DNA from 2 places in the Roseateles sp. NT4 genome. Region 1 is predicted to be linked to the other one. Evidence: riboswitches for the same ligand, from Rfam matches in the RefSeq annotation. Region 1 holds a riboswitch; the other holds the start of a gene.
What was found. A riboswitch is a leader RNA that binds a small molecule or an ion and turns the genes downstream of it on or off. The one in region 1 is predicted to bind glycine.
Positions count from the first base shown of each region.

Region 2: another riboswitch for glycine. It lies ahead of ACS5PN_RS26340 (TonB-dependent receptor plug domain-containing protein); the one in region 1 lies ahead of ACS5PN_RS03190 (D-amino acid dehydrogenase).

Region 1 covers NZ_JBPZGZ010000001.1:690,780-698,169, forward strand. The annotation lists gene ACS5PN_RS03180 (hypothetical protein) at 229-963, shown strand; gene ACS5PN_RS03185 (C39 family peptidase) at 1,003-1,581, shown strand; glycine riboswitch at 1,688-1,796, shown strand; gene ACS5PN_RS03190 (D-amino acid dehydrogenase) at 1,847-3,103, shown strand; gene ACS5PN_RS03195 (DUF6891 domain-containing protein) at 3,107-3,772, opposite strand; gene ACS5PN_RS03200 (LysR family transcriptional regulator) at 3,866-4,762, opposite strand; gene ACS5PN_RS03205 (MFS transporter) at 4,835-6,214, shown strand; gene ACS5PN_RS03210 (nuclear transport factor 2 family protein) at 6,190-6,591, opposite strand; gene ACS5PN_RS03215 (DUF1127 domain-containing protein) at 6,588-6,818, opposite strand; gene ACS5PN_RS03220 (hypothetical protein) at 6,830-7,390, opposite strand, start outside.
Region 2 covers NZ_JBPZGZ010000005.1:71,909-79,298, reverse strand. The annotation lists gene ACS5PN_RS26345 (M3 family metallopeptidase) at 1-1,043, opposite strand, end outside; gene ACS5PN_RS26340 (TonB-dependent receptor plug domain-containing protein) at 1,151-3,976, opposite strand; glycine riboswitch at 4,218-4,331, opposite strand; glycine riboswitch at 4,340-4,448, opposite strand; gene ACS5PN_RS26335 (propionate--CoA ligase) at 4,505-6,400, opposite strand; gene ACS5PN_RS26330 (C40 family peptidase) at 6,639-7,376, shown strand; gene ACS5PN_RS26325 (MmcQ/YjbR family DNA-binding protein) at 7,378-7,390, opposite strand, start outside.

The sequences.
Region 1 (7,390 bases):
CCGCTGGAGTCGCTGACTCACTGAACCCACCCTCGCACCCCCCGTTGCCGTCGTGACGGTCCAGGCGCTTTCGCGCCGTGCCGCCACACGCCCCTCACCGAAGCCGTGCAAGTCGACACAAGCCGTCGACGTTGCGGCGTCGGCGCCGAGATCTCTGCCGCCACGAAGAACCGTGGCGCCGCGAGAGGCCCGGCTCTTCCTCGAACCCACGAAACGGAGACCTTTGATATGCGAACTGATCGTGATTCGACCCTGCGCCTGCGCAGAGGTATTGGCCTGGCGCTGTCGGCGCTGGCGCTCATGACGGCGCCGGCCGTGCAGGCGCAGAACGTCGGCGCGGCTGCCGTGGCGCGCTTCAAGGCGCCGGACCTCGGCGACCGTGCCGGCGCCCAGGCCGCGGCCGAGCAGGGCCTGGCCGACTATGTGCAGCGCAAGCAGCAGCAAGGCGGCGCCGGCGCCACAGCCTTCGACCTGCCACGGGCTGGCGACCTCGCCAACACACGCATCGCCGGCGGCTTCGAGGTGCACACCATCGCGCCTCAGGACATCGCGGCCGGCCGCAGCGAGTTGCGCCACATGGTGCAGGCCAGCGGCATCTGGCGCTTCTTCGTCAAGGTGGGCACCAGGCCCGTGGGGCTGGTCACCGTGCAGCGCATGGACGGCCGCTGGCAGGCCGTCTCCTTCGGCGGCGCCGGACTCGCACAGGAGCTGTCGGAGCTGATGGCCGAGCATGCCGACGTCGGCGCCGACCACCTGCGCTTCATCCGCGTGCACCAGGCCCAGACCGATCTGCTCGAGGTGGTCTCGCCCACCGACCTGCAAGCCCGCTACGCGCCACTGGCTTCGGCCCGTGCAGCGTTGTCGACCGAGGCGCCAGCCACGACTTCCAAGCTGCTGGACACCTACGAGCTGCTGGAGCCGCTACGCAATGCCGTCAAGCGCAACCTCAATGGCCAGAACTGAGCCATGCCCGCCAACCACTTCAAAGCAACAGGAGCTGCCATGTCCCTGCATCTGAAGCGGGCCCTTGCCGGCCTCGCCATCGCTCTCGCGCTGCCGTTGGCGCATGCCCAGTACCGCCAACTCAATGTGCCCACCAACATCCAGGAGCACAGCCAGTGGTGCTGGTCGGGCTCCAGCAAGGCCGTCATCGGCTTCTTCAAGGCCGCGCCTTCGCAATGCGCCATCGTCAACTGGGCCTTCGGCATCAACTACGCCTGCGGCAACGGCAGCTTCAACTGGAACAGCTACGCCAACCAGCCCAACAGCCTCTACGGCACGAACGGCAGCGTGCAGAACATCCTGTCCAACTGGGGTGTACCGACCTATGCCTACACCTACGCCTCGTCGTGGAACTCCATCGTCAGCGACATCAATGCCAACAAGCCCTTCGTCATCCGCTTCGGCTGGACCAGTGGCGGCGGCCACATCATGGTCGGCACCGGCTACGAGGTCTGGAACGGCTACAGCTACGTCACCTACATGAACCCGTGGCCCGGCGAGGGCAACTCGGAGGATCTCTACAACTGGATGGTCTCGGCCAACGACCACCAGTGGACGCACACGCTTCGCGTGCGCTGATTCAGCTTTTCGTTTTCATCGTTGCAGGAGAGTGCCGGGCCGCGAGGTGCCGGCCGCCGAAGGCGCAGCCTCCCATAACCGCTCAGGCCCCCGTACTGCAACGACTCAATCGCCGTCTGGAGAGACGCCCTCACAAGGGGCGCACCGAAGGAGCAAGGCCCGCGGCAAAACGCCGCGGGCTCAATCTCTCAGGTAACAGGGACAGAGGGAGCGGCAACCGCAGCGTCAACCACGCTGCGCTGCGGCATCTCCTGGAGTTCCTGCAATGAAAGTCATCGTCCTCGGCGCCGGCCTGCTCGGCGTCACCTCCGCCTATTTCCTGCGCCAGCAGGGTTTCGACGTCACCGTCGTCGACCGCCAGGCCGCACCCGGTGCCGAAACCAGCTTCGCCAACGGCGGCCAGATCTCGGTCAGCCATGCCGAGCCCTGGGCCAATCCCAGCGCGCCGCTGAAGGTGCTGAGCTGGCTGGCGAGAGAAGACGCGCCTTTGCTGTTCCGGCTGCGCGCCGATGCCCAGCAGTGGCGTTGGGCGCTGCAATTTCTGCGCGAATGCTCGCCCTGGCGGACCCGCCGCAACATCGAGCAGATCGTCAAACTGGGCACCTACAGCCGCCAGGTGCTGCAGGCCCTGAGAGAGGCCTGCGGTTTGAACTACCAGCAGCGCAGCGAGGGCATCCTGCACTTCTATACCAGCCTGCGTGAATTCGAAGGCGCCGCCGGACCGACCGCGCAGATGCGCGAGCTGGGCTGCGACCGCCGCATCATCAATGCCGACGAGGCCGTGCGCATCGAGCCGGCCCTGCGCCACATCCGGCCACAACTCGCCGGCGCCACCTACACGGCGGAGGATGAGTCGGGCGACGCCAATGCCTTCACGCGTGAGCTGGCCGCGCGATGCGCACAAGACGGCGTGCGCTTCCTGTTCAGCCACGCCGTCACCGCTTTGCGCGAGGTGGGCGGCAAGATGGACCATGTGGAGGTGACGAACGCCGATGGCCAGTTCCAACTCCTGCGCGCCGACGCCTATGTGCTGGCCCTGGGCAGCTTCAGCACCGCTCTCGTCGCGCCACTGCGCATGCGTCTGCCCATCTACCCCGCCAAGGGCTACTCGGTGACCCTGCCCATCAAGGACGAGGCCTTCGCCCACCAGGTCTCGCTGACCGATGACGAATACAAGCTCGTGTTCTCGCGCCTGGGTGACCGGCTGCGCATTGCCGGCACCGCCGAACTCAACGGCTATGACCGGGACCTGAACCGCACCCGCTGCGACGCCATCCTGCGCCGCGTCGAGCAGCTCTTTCCCGGTGCGGGGGACATCGAGAGCGCCAGCTTCTGGACCGGCCTGCGGCCCGCCACGCCCTCCAACGTTCCCCTCATCGGCCGCACGCGATTGCACAACCTCTTCCTGAACACGGGCCACGGCACGCTGGGTTGGACGCATGCCTGCGGTTCGGGCAAGTCGGTGGCGCGCATCGTGGCCGGGCTGAAGCCGGAGGTGGATTTCGCGTTTGTTGGCGCTTGAACGTCAAGCCTGGCGACGCTGCCAGTTGAGGTGCAAGCCAATCTTCTTCGACAAGCTGCCATCCCAACCCGGCTCAAACCCATGCTCCACGAGGCGATCGCAGACCTCCCGGGCGATGCCGAGGGCATGGGTTTCATACACGTCGTGCGCCGCCTCGGCGTCGTCGGGCATGAAGCATCCATAGCCCAGATAGACCGACAGATGACTTCCCTCGGCCAAGGCATCGGCCATGTTCTGGTCGATGAAGAAGGCGTAGCCGCGAACACGCTGGCGAAAGCCGGCGTGCTGCTGATCGATCTCGTCGATGCGTTCCGGCAACTCGCTGCGGGTGCAGGTGTCACAGCAGGGTGACACCTGCCACAACAGAATGCCTCGATCCCGCAGATCGGCTTCCACGCGGTCCAGTCGGTCGCAGTCCGTTTCGGCGGGCCAACTCTTCTTTTCCAGGGCATGGCTCGCCATTGCCTTGTCCATCTCTTCCGCCGCAAACCGCGTGAATGCGTCCTGCTCTTCCGCGGGGCATTCGTCTTCGATATAGACCTCGCGGCAGGTCTGCAAGATGTCGTCTGGGTCCGATTGGGCCAGGCGGACTTCACCCAAAACCAGGTTTTTGAGGCGGGTTCGGAGTTCTTCCCGCGAGTCGTCGTTCCAGGGTGTGTTGTTGCTCATTGGGCTACTCGAATTCGTTTTGATCGCGACTATGCCAACGCTTCAACAGGATCTGCATCGCGCATCGACGTGAAGATGCACGCAGCGCCGGCTTCATGCTGAAAGAGCGAACACGTCCCGCACGCAACCGCGCAGCCACCGGTGCGCCGCATCGCCGTCCATGCGTGGATGCCACAGCAGCGAGACCGGAAAGGCGTCCAGCGCCAGCGGCAGTTTCAAGCTCAGCAAACCGTCACGAAGATGGCCCGTGTGGCGCTCGGGCACGGTGGCCACCAGGTCGCTGCCGCGCGCCAGTGCCAGCGCCTCGGAAAAGCCTGCCACCGTGACGACGATGTCGCGCGCCAGCCCCAGCGCTGCCAGGGCCTGGTCCACCGGTCCCGACGAAGTCCCTCGCCGAGAGACGACGACATGGCGGCCCGCGGCATAGCGTTGCGCCGTCAACCTGCCGCGCGACAGCGCATGCCCCTCGCGCACGACCGCCACGAAGCGATCGCGAAACAAGGGCAGGGCGCGCAGTTCCGGTCCGGTGGTCGAGCCGATGACGCCCGTCTCCAGATCCACACTGCCGTCACGCAGCGGCGTGCTGTCCTTGTCCGGCTTGGGCACGAATCGCAGCCGAACGCCGGGTGCTTCCGAGCTGATGCGTTCCAGCAGCGCCGCGCCGAAGTTCTCGACAAAGCCTTCGCGCGTACGCAGGGTGAACTCGCGTTCGAGCCTGTCCAGCTTCAAGGCCGCCGCCGGCCGCAGCGCGGCCTGAGCTTGCTGGACAAGCGGCCCGATGCGCTCGCGCAGTTCCAGCGCGCGAGGGGAGGGCACCAGTCCGCGCCCCGCTCGCACCAGCAGCGGGTCGCCTGTGGTCTCACGCAGCCGGGCCAGCGACCGGCTCATGGCTGACGGGCTCAGCCTCAGCCGCCGCGCGGCGCCAGCCACGCTGCCCTCGGTCAGCAGGGCGTCCAGGGTCAGCAGCAGGTTCAAGTCGGGTTCTGACATGGCGCCTTATGCAGGGATGAAGTGCAGATGATGCGTCTTCCGCCATGTCCGGCCAATGCCTAAGGTTGCTGCATGACGACCGCAACCCTCACGCCACCCGCCACCGCACCCGTCACCGGCGTGCTCGCCGCCCTGGCCCTGTGCACCTTGCTGCCTTCCCTGGCTGTCAGCAGCGCCAATGTCGCGCTGCCGACGCTGGCCGCGGCGTTTGGGGCCCCCTTTGCGGCGGTGCAATGGGTCGTGCTGGCCTATCTGCTGGCGACGACGGCCCTGATCGTCGGAGCCGGGCGGCTGGGCGACCTGGTCGGCCGCAAGCGCCTGCTGCTGGCCGGCATCGCGCTGTTCACCACGGCTTCAACGGTGTGCGCGATGGCGCCCGGACTGGCGTGGCTGATAGCGGCGCGCGCCGTCCAGGGTGTGGGCGCTGCCGCCATGATGGCCTTGACCCTGGCCTTTGTCGGCGAGGCCGTGCCCAAGGCCCGCACCGGCAGCGCCATGGGCTTGCTGGGCACGATGTCGGCCGTCGGCACGGCCCTGGGGCCGTCCCTGGGTGGGTTGCTGATTGCGGGCCTGGGCTGGCGCGCCATCTTTGCCTTCAATCTGCCCCTGGGCCTGCTCGCCTTGCTGCTGGTTTGGCGCTGGCTGCCGGCCGATCGCAGGAGCGCGCAGGCCTCGGGATTCGACCTGCCGGGCACGGCGCTGCTGGCGGTGGCCCTGGCCGCCTATGCCCTGGCGATGACCCTCAGTCTCTGGCTGCTGGTGGCGGCCGTGGTGGCCTTGCTGGCCTTTCTGCACGTCGAGACCCGGGCGGTCTCGCCCCTGGTCCGCCTGGATGCGCTGCGCGAACCACCACTGGCGGCAGCCCTGGCGGCCAATGTCGTGGTGGCGGCGGTCATGATGACGACCCTCGTCGTCGGGCCCTTCCATCTGTCGCGGGCCCTGGGGCTGAGCACCGCGTCCGTGGGGCTGTTGATGTCGGTCGGGCCGGTGGTGTCGGCCTTCAGCGGCGTCCCGGCGGGCCGCCTGGTCGATCGTTTCGGCGCCCGGCGCGCGTCACTGTTCGGCCTGGCCGGCATGCTTGCCGGCGGCCTGCTGCTGAGCCTGCTGCCGGCGGGCGGGGGAGCGGCGGCCTATGTCGGCCCGCTGCTGCTCATCACGCCGGGCTATGCGCTGTTCCAGGCCGCCAACAACACGGCCGTCATGGCGAATGTCGAGGCGGCGCGGCGTGGCGTCGTGTCGGGGTTGTTGAACCTGTCGCGCAACCTGGGCCTGGTGACGGGCGCATCCCTGATGGCCGCGGTCTTTGCCGCCGCTACCGGTACGGCCAGCCTCATGACGGCGACCGCGGCGGCCGTGGCCAGGGGCACGCAGCTGAGCTTTGGCCTGTCGGCCGTCCTGCTGCTGGTGGCCCTGGGGCTGGTCGCCCGCTACCAGGGGTCGAAGCAGTCGTAGTTGCGCACGCGACAGATCAGACCGTCGCGCAGCTCGAAGAACATGGCGAACCGGGCCTTCATCGTCGCGCCGGCGTCCAGCGAGCCCATGGGCACGGCCAGTTCGGCCGACCAGCGCGCCTCGATGACGACACGATCTCCCTGGGCCAGCTCCGAGACGATGTCGTAGCGCTGGCGGCGGATGATCTGCCGGGCCAGGCCGGTGCGGCGCTGCAGCTCGGCCTTGTCGCTGGTGGCGCCGTGCGGATTCAGCCGATTGGGCAGTTCGACCTGCTCGACGTCGTCGGTCAGGAAGCGCATGGCGTCGCGGCTGCCCTCCTGCAGGGTGGCCAGGAAGTCGCGCACGACCTGCAGCGATTCAAGATCCGCAGCCCTCATCGCCAGTGCCCCAGGCGTCGCCGCGTGCGACGGACGTCGCCTTCGGCCTCGCAGCGGTAAGAGTCGTACTCGGAGCGATGCAGGCCCAGGTCACGCAGCGCGGTGGCGTCGAGCTGCATGAACTCGGCGCGCTCGCGCTGGCTCTGCAGATGGCTCCGGCAGGCGTCGAGCAGGCGCCGCAGTTGCAGGCGCCAGGATGGCGAGGTCGGCAAGGCCAGTGTGCTCATGCTGCTCTCCTTCAAGCGGCCTTGGCCAGCGGCCCGCTGGCCGGCATGGCGTACAGCAGCGGCGAGACGGCTTGCTGGATGCGGGCCAGTTGCGGCGCACTCAGCACGATGTTCAGCAGGGACTGCAGGCGTGGCTCGAGCAGGCCGGAGACGATGTACTGCCAGCGATAGGCCTTCAGCACCGTGTCACCGATCTGCTCGATGTGCTCGGGGTTGATGATGCCGGCGGTCTTCAGAAAGTAGGCCGCGTCCGCCGCGGCCTGGCCCTGCAGGATGCCGTCCACGCCCTGCACCAGGGCGATCAGGTCTTCGACGGCGGCGTCACGTTCCAGCGGCACCAGCTTGGCGTCTTCGCGCAGCCATTCCAGCTCGTCGAGGATGGCGTGCTGGGACTCCTCCTTCCAGTGGAAGAGGAAAACGTCGCGGTAGAGGTCGGAGACGTCCTCGCCGGCCTCGCCGATGCTGGCGCGGTAGTGGGTCTGCGTGAACAGCTCGATATGGCAGGTCAGGGCCAGAACCGCCCAGCTGCTCTTGCCGAGCACGAACTCCGCGACGCCATTGGGCGTGGCCTC
Region 2 (7,390 bases), on a different contig from region 1:
GCGTTCTGGTCGACGCTGTACTTGTCGCGCTTGACGCGCTCGCTGTAGAAGGTGGCGTCCCAGCGCTCGACCTTGGTCTGGTCGAGCGGCGTGCCCACGTGCTGGGCCTTGGCGGCGCGCAGCTCCTGCAACTCGGTCTTCTCGCGCTCGTTCACGGCGCCCGTCACCGAGTCGAGGAAGCGCGTCGCCGAGGCGCCGTTCTTGGCCATCTGGCGGCGCAGGTTGAAGTCGACATAGTTGTCGAAGCCGAACAGCTTGGCGTACTCGCCGCGCAGCGTGACGATCTGGGCCAGCAGGTCGAGGTTGGCCTGGCCGCCCTCGTTGGTCTTGGCCAGCCACATGCGCTGGCGCGCTTCGCCGCTCTCGGCCAGGCGCATCACGGGCACATAGCTCGGGTAGTCGACGCCCAGCAGGATGCGGCCCTGCTCGTCGCGCTTGGCCTTTTCCCACACGCTGGCGGGCACGCCCTTGAGCTCGGCCTCGGTGAAGGCGACCCGGGTGCCGGCGTCGCGGATGTTCTTGTTGAACTGCTGGTCCAGCTCGGTCAGCTTGTCCAGGATCTGCTTGGCGCGCTCGCGCTTGGCTGCGGGCAGAGCCACGCCGCTGTCCTCGAACTGGCCCGAGGCCAGGCGCACGAGTTCGGCGTCGATGCCGTCCTTCTTGGGCGCCTTCTGCAGCGCGCGGTAGACCTTCTCGTTCTGGCCGAAGCTGGAGCCGAAGTCGGCCCAGCGCAGCGAGCAGGCCTGGGCGGCGTCGCGCACGGCCTTGTCGGGGCTGACATTGAGGACGAAGTCGTTGGGGCCCTGGTTGTCTTCCAGGTAGACGGTCAGGTCGTCATAGGCGGCCAGCCAGCCGCCATCGACCTTGCGCTTCTCCAGCGCGGCGACGCGCTGCTGCGCGCCCTTGAGGCCGGTGTCGCAGCGGCTCTGCACTTCGGCCACCGAGCCGAAGGTCGGGAAATTGGGGGCGGGCAGCTTGGGTTGCGCTTGCGCGGCAACGGCGCTCAGCGCCAGCGCGGCCAGGGGAGTCAGGGCGAGTTTCATGGCGTCTGTCGTCAGCAAAAGGGGCGATTCTGGCCTGCCCGGCGGGGCCAGCCATTCGCCATACCGCGCAAACCCGCGCACGGCATGGCGACGGCTGGCACGCGGACTCAGAAGAAGCGGTATTCCGCGGCGAGGCGCAGCATGCGGCCCATCACGTCCTCGCGGTTGTCGGGAATGATCCCGCCCTGGCCGAAGTTGCGGTAGTCGATGGGCGGGCGCCGGCCCGTCAGGTTGCGCAGGTTGGCGCTCAGCGTCAGCGCCTTCATCGGGCGCCACGCGAGGTTGTAGTCCAGCCGGTTGTAGGTCGCCACCTTGCACTGGTCGGCGGTCAGGTTCTTGTTCTTGGCGCAGTCCTCGACGTTCCAGGTGGTGTCGTAGTAGTCCTTGGTCAGCGTGGTGCTGGAAGCCCAGAAGTAGGACAGCGTGTGCGTCCAGCTGCCCCACTCCTGGCTGGCCCGCAGCTTGAAGTTGAAGCGCGCATAGCCCCAGCGGCCGGCCAGGTTGTCGCCGTAGCGCAGGTCCGAGGTGCTGTACTGCTTGTAGCTCAGCAGATAGGTCGAGTCGAAGCTCAGGGCCAGGCGGCCCAGCGGGTCGCTGAACTGGCCGTTCATGCTCCAGTCGATGCCGCTGGTCTGGGTCTTGGCAAGGTTCTCGAACTGCCCGCTGACCAGGCTCAGCCGGCCCGCGAGCGGCTTGTACTTGGCCACTTCGGCCGCCGTGACGAAGGTCGGGTCGTTGTTGAAGTCAGGCGCGCGCACGATGGTGCCCGGCGCCTGCTGGGCCTCGGCGCCGAGCAGGTCGGCCGTGCCCTTGGTGCCGATCTCGTTGGTGCGCGTGACGGCGTAGTAGTCCAGCGTCGTGCTGAAGGACTTGAAGGGCTGGAAGGCCAGCCCCAAGTTGACGATGCGCGAGGTCTCGGGCTTCAGCCCGGGGTTGTTGCGCACCACGCTGGCCACGCCGCGGCGGCATTCGTCGATGTTGTCGGCGCGGGCCTGCAGCAGGGTCTTGTTGGGGTCGCTGTCGGGCAGCGCGTTGGCCTGGGCGATGAGGTCACGGATCAGGGCGCTGGCGGCGTCGCAACGCTTGGGGTCGCTGACGCCGTTGTCGAAGGCGGACTTGCTCGAGGTGGCACTTTCCGTCAGGTTGGGCGCGCGGAAGCCCCCTTCCACCGAGCCGCGCAGCATGAACTCGGGCACCAGCTGAGCCCGCAAGGCGAGCTTGGGCGAGAAGTGCGCGGCAAAGCCGGGGAACTTGTCCAGGCGGCCGGCCAGCTGGGCATTGAGCTGCTGTGTGACGGGCAGGTCGGCCTCCACGAAGACGGCGCTGAAGCTGCGGCCGGCATCCGCACGCACGGTGCCCAGGCCCACGATGTCGCCCGAGGCGGACAGCGCGTCCGGCGCGATCTTCATGCTTTCGTGGCGCAGCTCGAAACCGGCTGCGAAATTGATGGCTCCACCCGGCAGGCGGCCGTATTCGCCCGAGATCTTGCCGTCGACGAAGCTCTGGGTGACCTTGGCGTCATAGCCGATGGAGGGGAAGAGCTTGTCCAGCACCGCGGCGCTGTTGGGCTGGCCGATCTTGTAGCCATTGGGCTTGTTGAAGAAATCGGCGTCCAGCGTGTCCTTGTTGTAGTCGCCGATGACTTCCTTGAAGCCACTGTCGCTGAACAGGCCACGCTGGCGCTGCGTGGTCTTGCCGCCCATCACACCGGCCGCGGTCTCCCAGTCCCAGCCGTTCCAGTCGCCCTTCAGGCCGGCCAGCACGCGGTACTGGTCGGTCTGGACATGGTTGGACTGGCCATCGTCCGAGAAGCGGTAGCGGAACTCGACCTCCTCGCCGGTGTGGTTCAGCGGGTGTTGGGCCGGCAGACCGCGGTAGTAGAAGGTGCGGGCCGCATTGCTGTTGGGGTCACCCCAGACGACGCTGCCCAGGCCGGCGCCGTAGTAGTTGTGCGCGTTCTGGTAGGTGTTTTTGGTGTTGGAGTAAAGCACCTCCGAGAAGCCCTGCAGGTGCTCGGACATCTTCAGCTTGGCCGACACGATGCCGCTGACGCGGTCCGCCGAGGGCTGCACCGAGAAGCGGTCGTAGCGGTCGTACATGCACAAGGTGTTGGACGCGTTGAACAGCTTGCAGCCGGCGATCGGCCCCTGGCCGATGATGTTGCCCGGGTAGCTGTAGCTGGACGGCGTGTCGAAGCCGGGCGAGAACTCCTTGTAGGCCGGGTTGCTGTACTGCAGCACGTCGCGCCAGAAGAAGTCGCCACGGTGGTAGTAGTCGAGGTTGGCCAGGATGTTGAAGCCATCGGTCGCGAGGTTGCCGATGCCGCCCGTGATGGCGGCGGCCTGGTCTTTGAACTGGTGCGACTTCAGCGACTTCTGTGTGTTGGCACTGACCGTGAGGCCCTGGAAGCTGCTGCGCGTGACGATGTTGATGACGCCGGCGACAGCGTCGGAACCGTAGAGCGCCGAGCCGCCGCTCTTGAGCACCTCGACGCGCTCGATGGCGTCCACCGGCAGCGAGTCGAGGTTGGAGAACACCTCGTTGTAGTCGGCCAGCGGATAGGCCGCGATGCGGCGCGAGTTCAGCAGCACCAGCGTGGACTGCTTGCCCAGGTTGCGTAGGCTGGCGCCCGAGCCGCCATTGCCGAAGGAGTTGCCGCCGTTGAGATCGGACAGCGAGTTGCTGTTGAATCCCGGCAGCGTTTCCAGCAGGTCGCGCGTGGTGGCCACGCCGGAACGCTGGATTTCATCGCGCGTGATCAGCGTGATCGGCGTCGCCGTCTCGTCATCGATGTTGATGCGCTTGATGCGGCTGCCGATGACTTCCACCCGCTCGATCTGTTCGGGCCGGGGTGCCTGGGCGGCGGCGGTGAGGGGAATCAGGCCGGCCAGGGCGAGAGCACCGACCAGCGGCTTGAGTGTGTTGCGTTGCATGCGAATTCCTGGAAAGAAAGGGACGAACGCCGCCAAGACGCAGCCGCTGGGGCAGCGCCGGATGGCTTGAGATGAAAGGGGGGTGGTGACGGAGCGCTCGGCGGCGCTCAGGCCGTCACGGCAACCATCAACGGTGGGGACAAGTGCTGGCGGCAGCACGGCATGGCAGTTTTTCCAGCACGGGTTGAACGACCACGAAACGGCCAGGGGCGATGGCCCCTTCGCTGTTTCGCGCCGCTCCCGCTGTCCTCGGTACCTGAGAGATTCACGCGCCGGGGATGAGGCCCGGCGGCGTTTGCTCCTTCGGTGGAGACGTTCGCGGCCTGCTCAGGCCGCGCCGTCCCGCTCTCCAGCGTCGGCTCCTGTGACAAACCAGTTCTGGGCCTGAGCGTGTATGGGAGGTTGCGCCTTCGGCGGCGACCAGGGGCTCATTGTGTGAACCGGGCTGATCGCACTCTCCTGGGATGTCGCCGCGGACGATAGGGACCGCCTCCGTGGGTCAGCACCCTGGTTTACGAGATTGGGGCCTCACCTAGCTTGCAACACCGCCTTCACCTGCGCCAGGGCGCCGGGGTCGTCCAGCGTTGTCAGATCTCCCGGGTCGCGCCCTTCGGCCACGGCCTGCAGGGCCCGGCGCAGCAACTTGCCCGAGCGCGTCTTGGGCAGCAGGGTCACGAAATGCACCCGCGCCGGCCTGGCCACGGCGCCCAGTTGCGAATCCACATGCTTCATGACCTCGCCTTCCAGCGCAAGCGAGGCCTGACCGGGGTCGCGCAGCACGGCAAAGGCGATGGCGACCTGGCCCTTGAGCTGATCCGCCACGCCTACGACGGCGACCTCAGCGACCGCCTTGTGGCCCGAGATGCACTCCTCGATCTCGCGCGTGCCCAGGCGGTGGCCGGCCACGTTGATGACGTCGTCGGTGCGGCCGAGGATGAAGGTGTAGCCATCGGCGTCACGCGTCGCCCAATCGAAGGTCGAGTAGACCTGCCGCCCGGGGACGCTGCCCCAGTAGGTGTTGACGAAGCGCGCATCGTCGCCCCAGACGGTCTGCAGCGCGCCCGGCGGCAGCGGGTGCTCGATGACGAGCACGCCCTTCTGGTCTGCCCCTTCCAGCGTCGCACCGTTGTTCTCGTCGAGCAGCTTCACGTCGTAGCCAAACATGGGCACGCCGGGCGAGCCGAAGCGCGTGGGCACAGCTTCGACGCCCGGGATGTGATGGGCCACGGTCAGCAGCGGCCAGCCGGTCTCGGTCTGCCAGTAGTTGTCGATGATGGGCACACCCAGGCCCTCGGCGATCCAGCGCGCCGTCGGCTCGTCCAGCGGCTCGCCCGCCAGAAAGAGAGCGCGCAGCGACGAGAGGTCGTGGCGCTTCAGCAGGGCCGCGTCATGCTTCTTCAACACCCGCACCGCCGTCGGCGCGCTGAACATCACCGTGACCTGGTATTTCTCGACCAGGCTCCACAGCACCGCGGCGTCAGGGTTGACCGGTGTGCCTTCGTACATCAGCGTCGCCATGCCGTGGATCAGCGGCCCGTAGACGATATAGCTGTGGCCGACGACCCAGCCGATGTCGCTGGTGGAGAAATAGGTCTCGCCGGCCTTGCCGCCAAAGATCCAATCCATGCTGGCCGCCAGCGCCACCGCATAGCCGCCGACATCGCGCTGCACGCCCTTCGGTCTCCCCGTCGTGCCGCTGGTGTACAGCGTATAGCTCGGCGTGTTGGACTCCAGCCAGGCGCAGGGCACGCGAGCGCCCTCGTGACGGCGCCGGAGTTCGGCGTAGTCCAGGTCGCGACCGGCCACACGCTCGAAAGGCACGAGGCCACGGTCCACCATCAGCACGCTGGCGGGTTTGTGCGTGGACAGCGCGATGGCCTCGTCCAGCAGCGGCTTGTAAGCGATGCGCTTGCCGGCGCGGCTGCCGGCGTCGGCGCAGACGATGAGCTTCGGGCTGGCGTCCTCGATGCGGCTGGCCAGGCTCACCGACGCAAAGCCGCCGAACACCACCGAATGGATGGCACCGATGCGCGCGCACGCCAGCATGGCAAAGGCGGCCTCGGGAATCATCGGCATATAGATCAGCACGCGGTCGCCGGGGCCCACGCCCTGGGCGATGAAGATGGCGGCCATGGCCTCGACCTCGGCCTGCAGCGCGGCAAAGCTGTAGACCTTCTCCTGGCCCACTTCCGTCGACACCCAGATCAGCGCGCGGTCGCCGGGGCGTGTGGCCGCATGGCGGTCCACCGCGTTGTGGCAGAGATTGGTCGTGCCGCCGACAAACCAGCGCGCGAACGGCGGGTTGCTGACGTCGCAGATCTGCTGAGGCGGCGTCTGCCAGTCGATGCGCTCGGCCTGCTCCGCCCAGAAGGCATCGCGCTCGGTCAGCGAGCGCTTGTGGAATTCGGCATAGGACTGGGTCATGGGGTGAGTTTGAAGCCCGGGCACTGACGTCAATCTGACCTTTCGCAACATCCTGTCGTGATCTATTTCAGGGTTTTTACTGGGTTCGCCGTCGGCCAAGCCGGGGTTTGCCCTGAAAATCGCTCGCTTTACGTCCGCTTCGATTGACGGTGCCGGGGTGCCCCCCTAACCTCCGCGCCGCTGTCCCTCTCCGCTATCGCGACCGCCTGCGGTCCGCCCCGGTTCTTCTCTCTCGCGAATGTCCCTGGTTGTCTCCACCGCACTGCTGAATCGGATTGCTGCCGCTGGCCTGCTGGTCATCGGTTGCGCTGCCGCGCAGGCGCAGGGCGTGGCCCGGGCCGCGACGGTGACGCCGCCGCCGGGCACGATGACGGGCGCCTACGGTCAGAGCCTGCAGCAGCAACAACAAGCCGCCGCCGACAAGGTCGCGACGGCCCAGCCGGCCGCTGCCACCAAGCCGGCTCCGGCCCAGGACGCGGTCAGCCGCTTCCTCAGCGAGCGCGGCCTGCTGAACAGCGCGGAACAAGCCGGCGGGTCATCTCGCTTGCTGGCCAGCGTGCGCGACACGGCCTCCGAGCTCGTGCTGTCGGCCATGAACTTCCTGGGCGTGCGCTACACGCGCGGCGGCAACTCGGTCGAGAACGGCTTTGACTGCAGCGGCTTCACCCGCCACATCTTCGAGATGAGCGTGGGCCTGGTGCTGCCGCGCCGCGCCGACGAGCAGGCCAAGGACAGCAGTCTGCTGACCATCGGCCAGAGCGAACTCAAGCCCGGCGACCTGGTGTTCTTCAACACCATGAAGCGCACCTTCAGCCATGTCGGCATCTATGTCGGCGAAGGCAAGTTCATCCATGCCCCCCGCACCGGCAGCGCCGTGCGCGTGGAGGACATGCGCGACTCCTACTGGGCCAAGCGCTTCACCGGCGCACGCCGCGCCGACCTGAAGGCCACGACCGAAGCGACGGCCGCGCGCTGACTCACGCGCTGCCG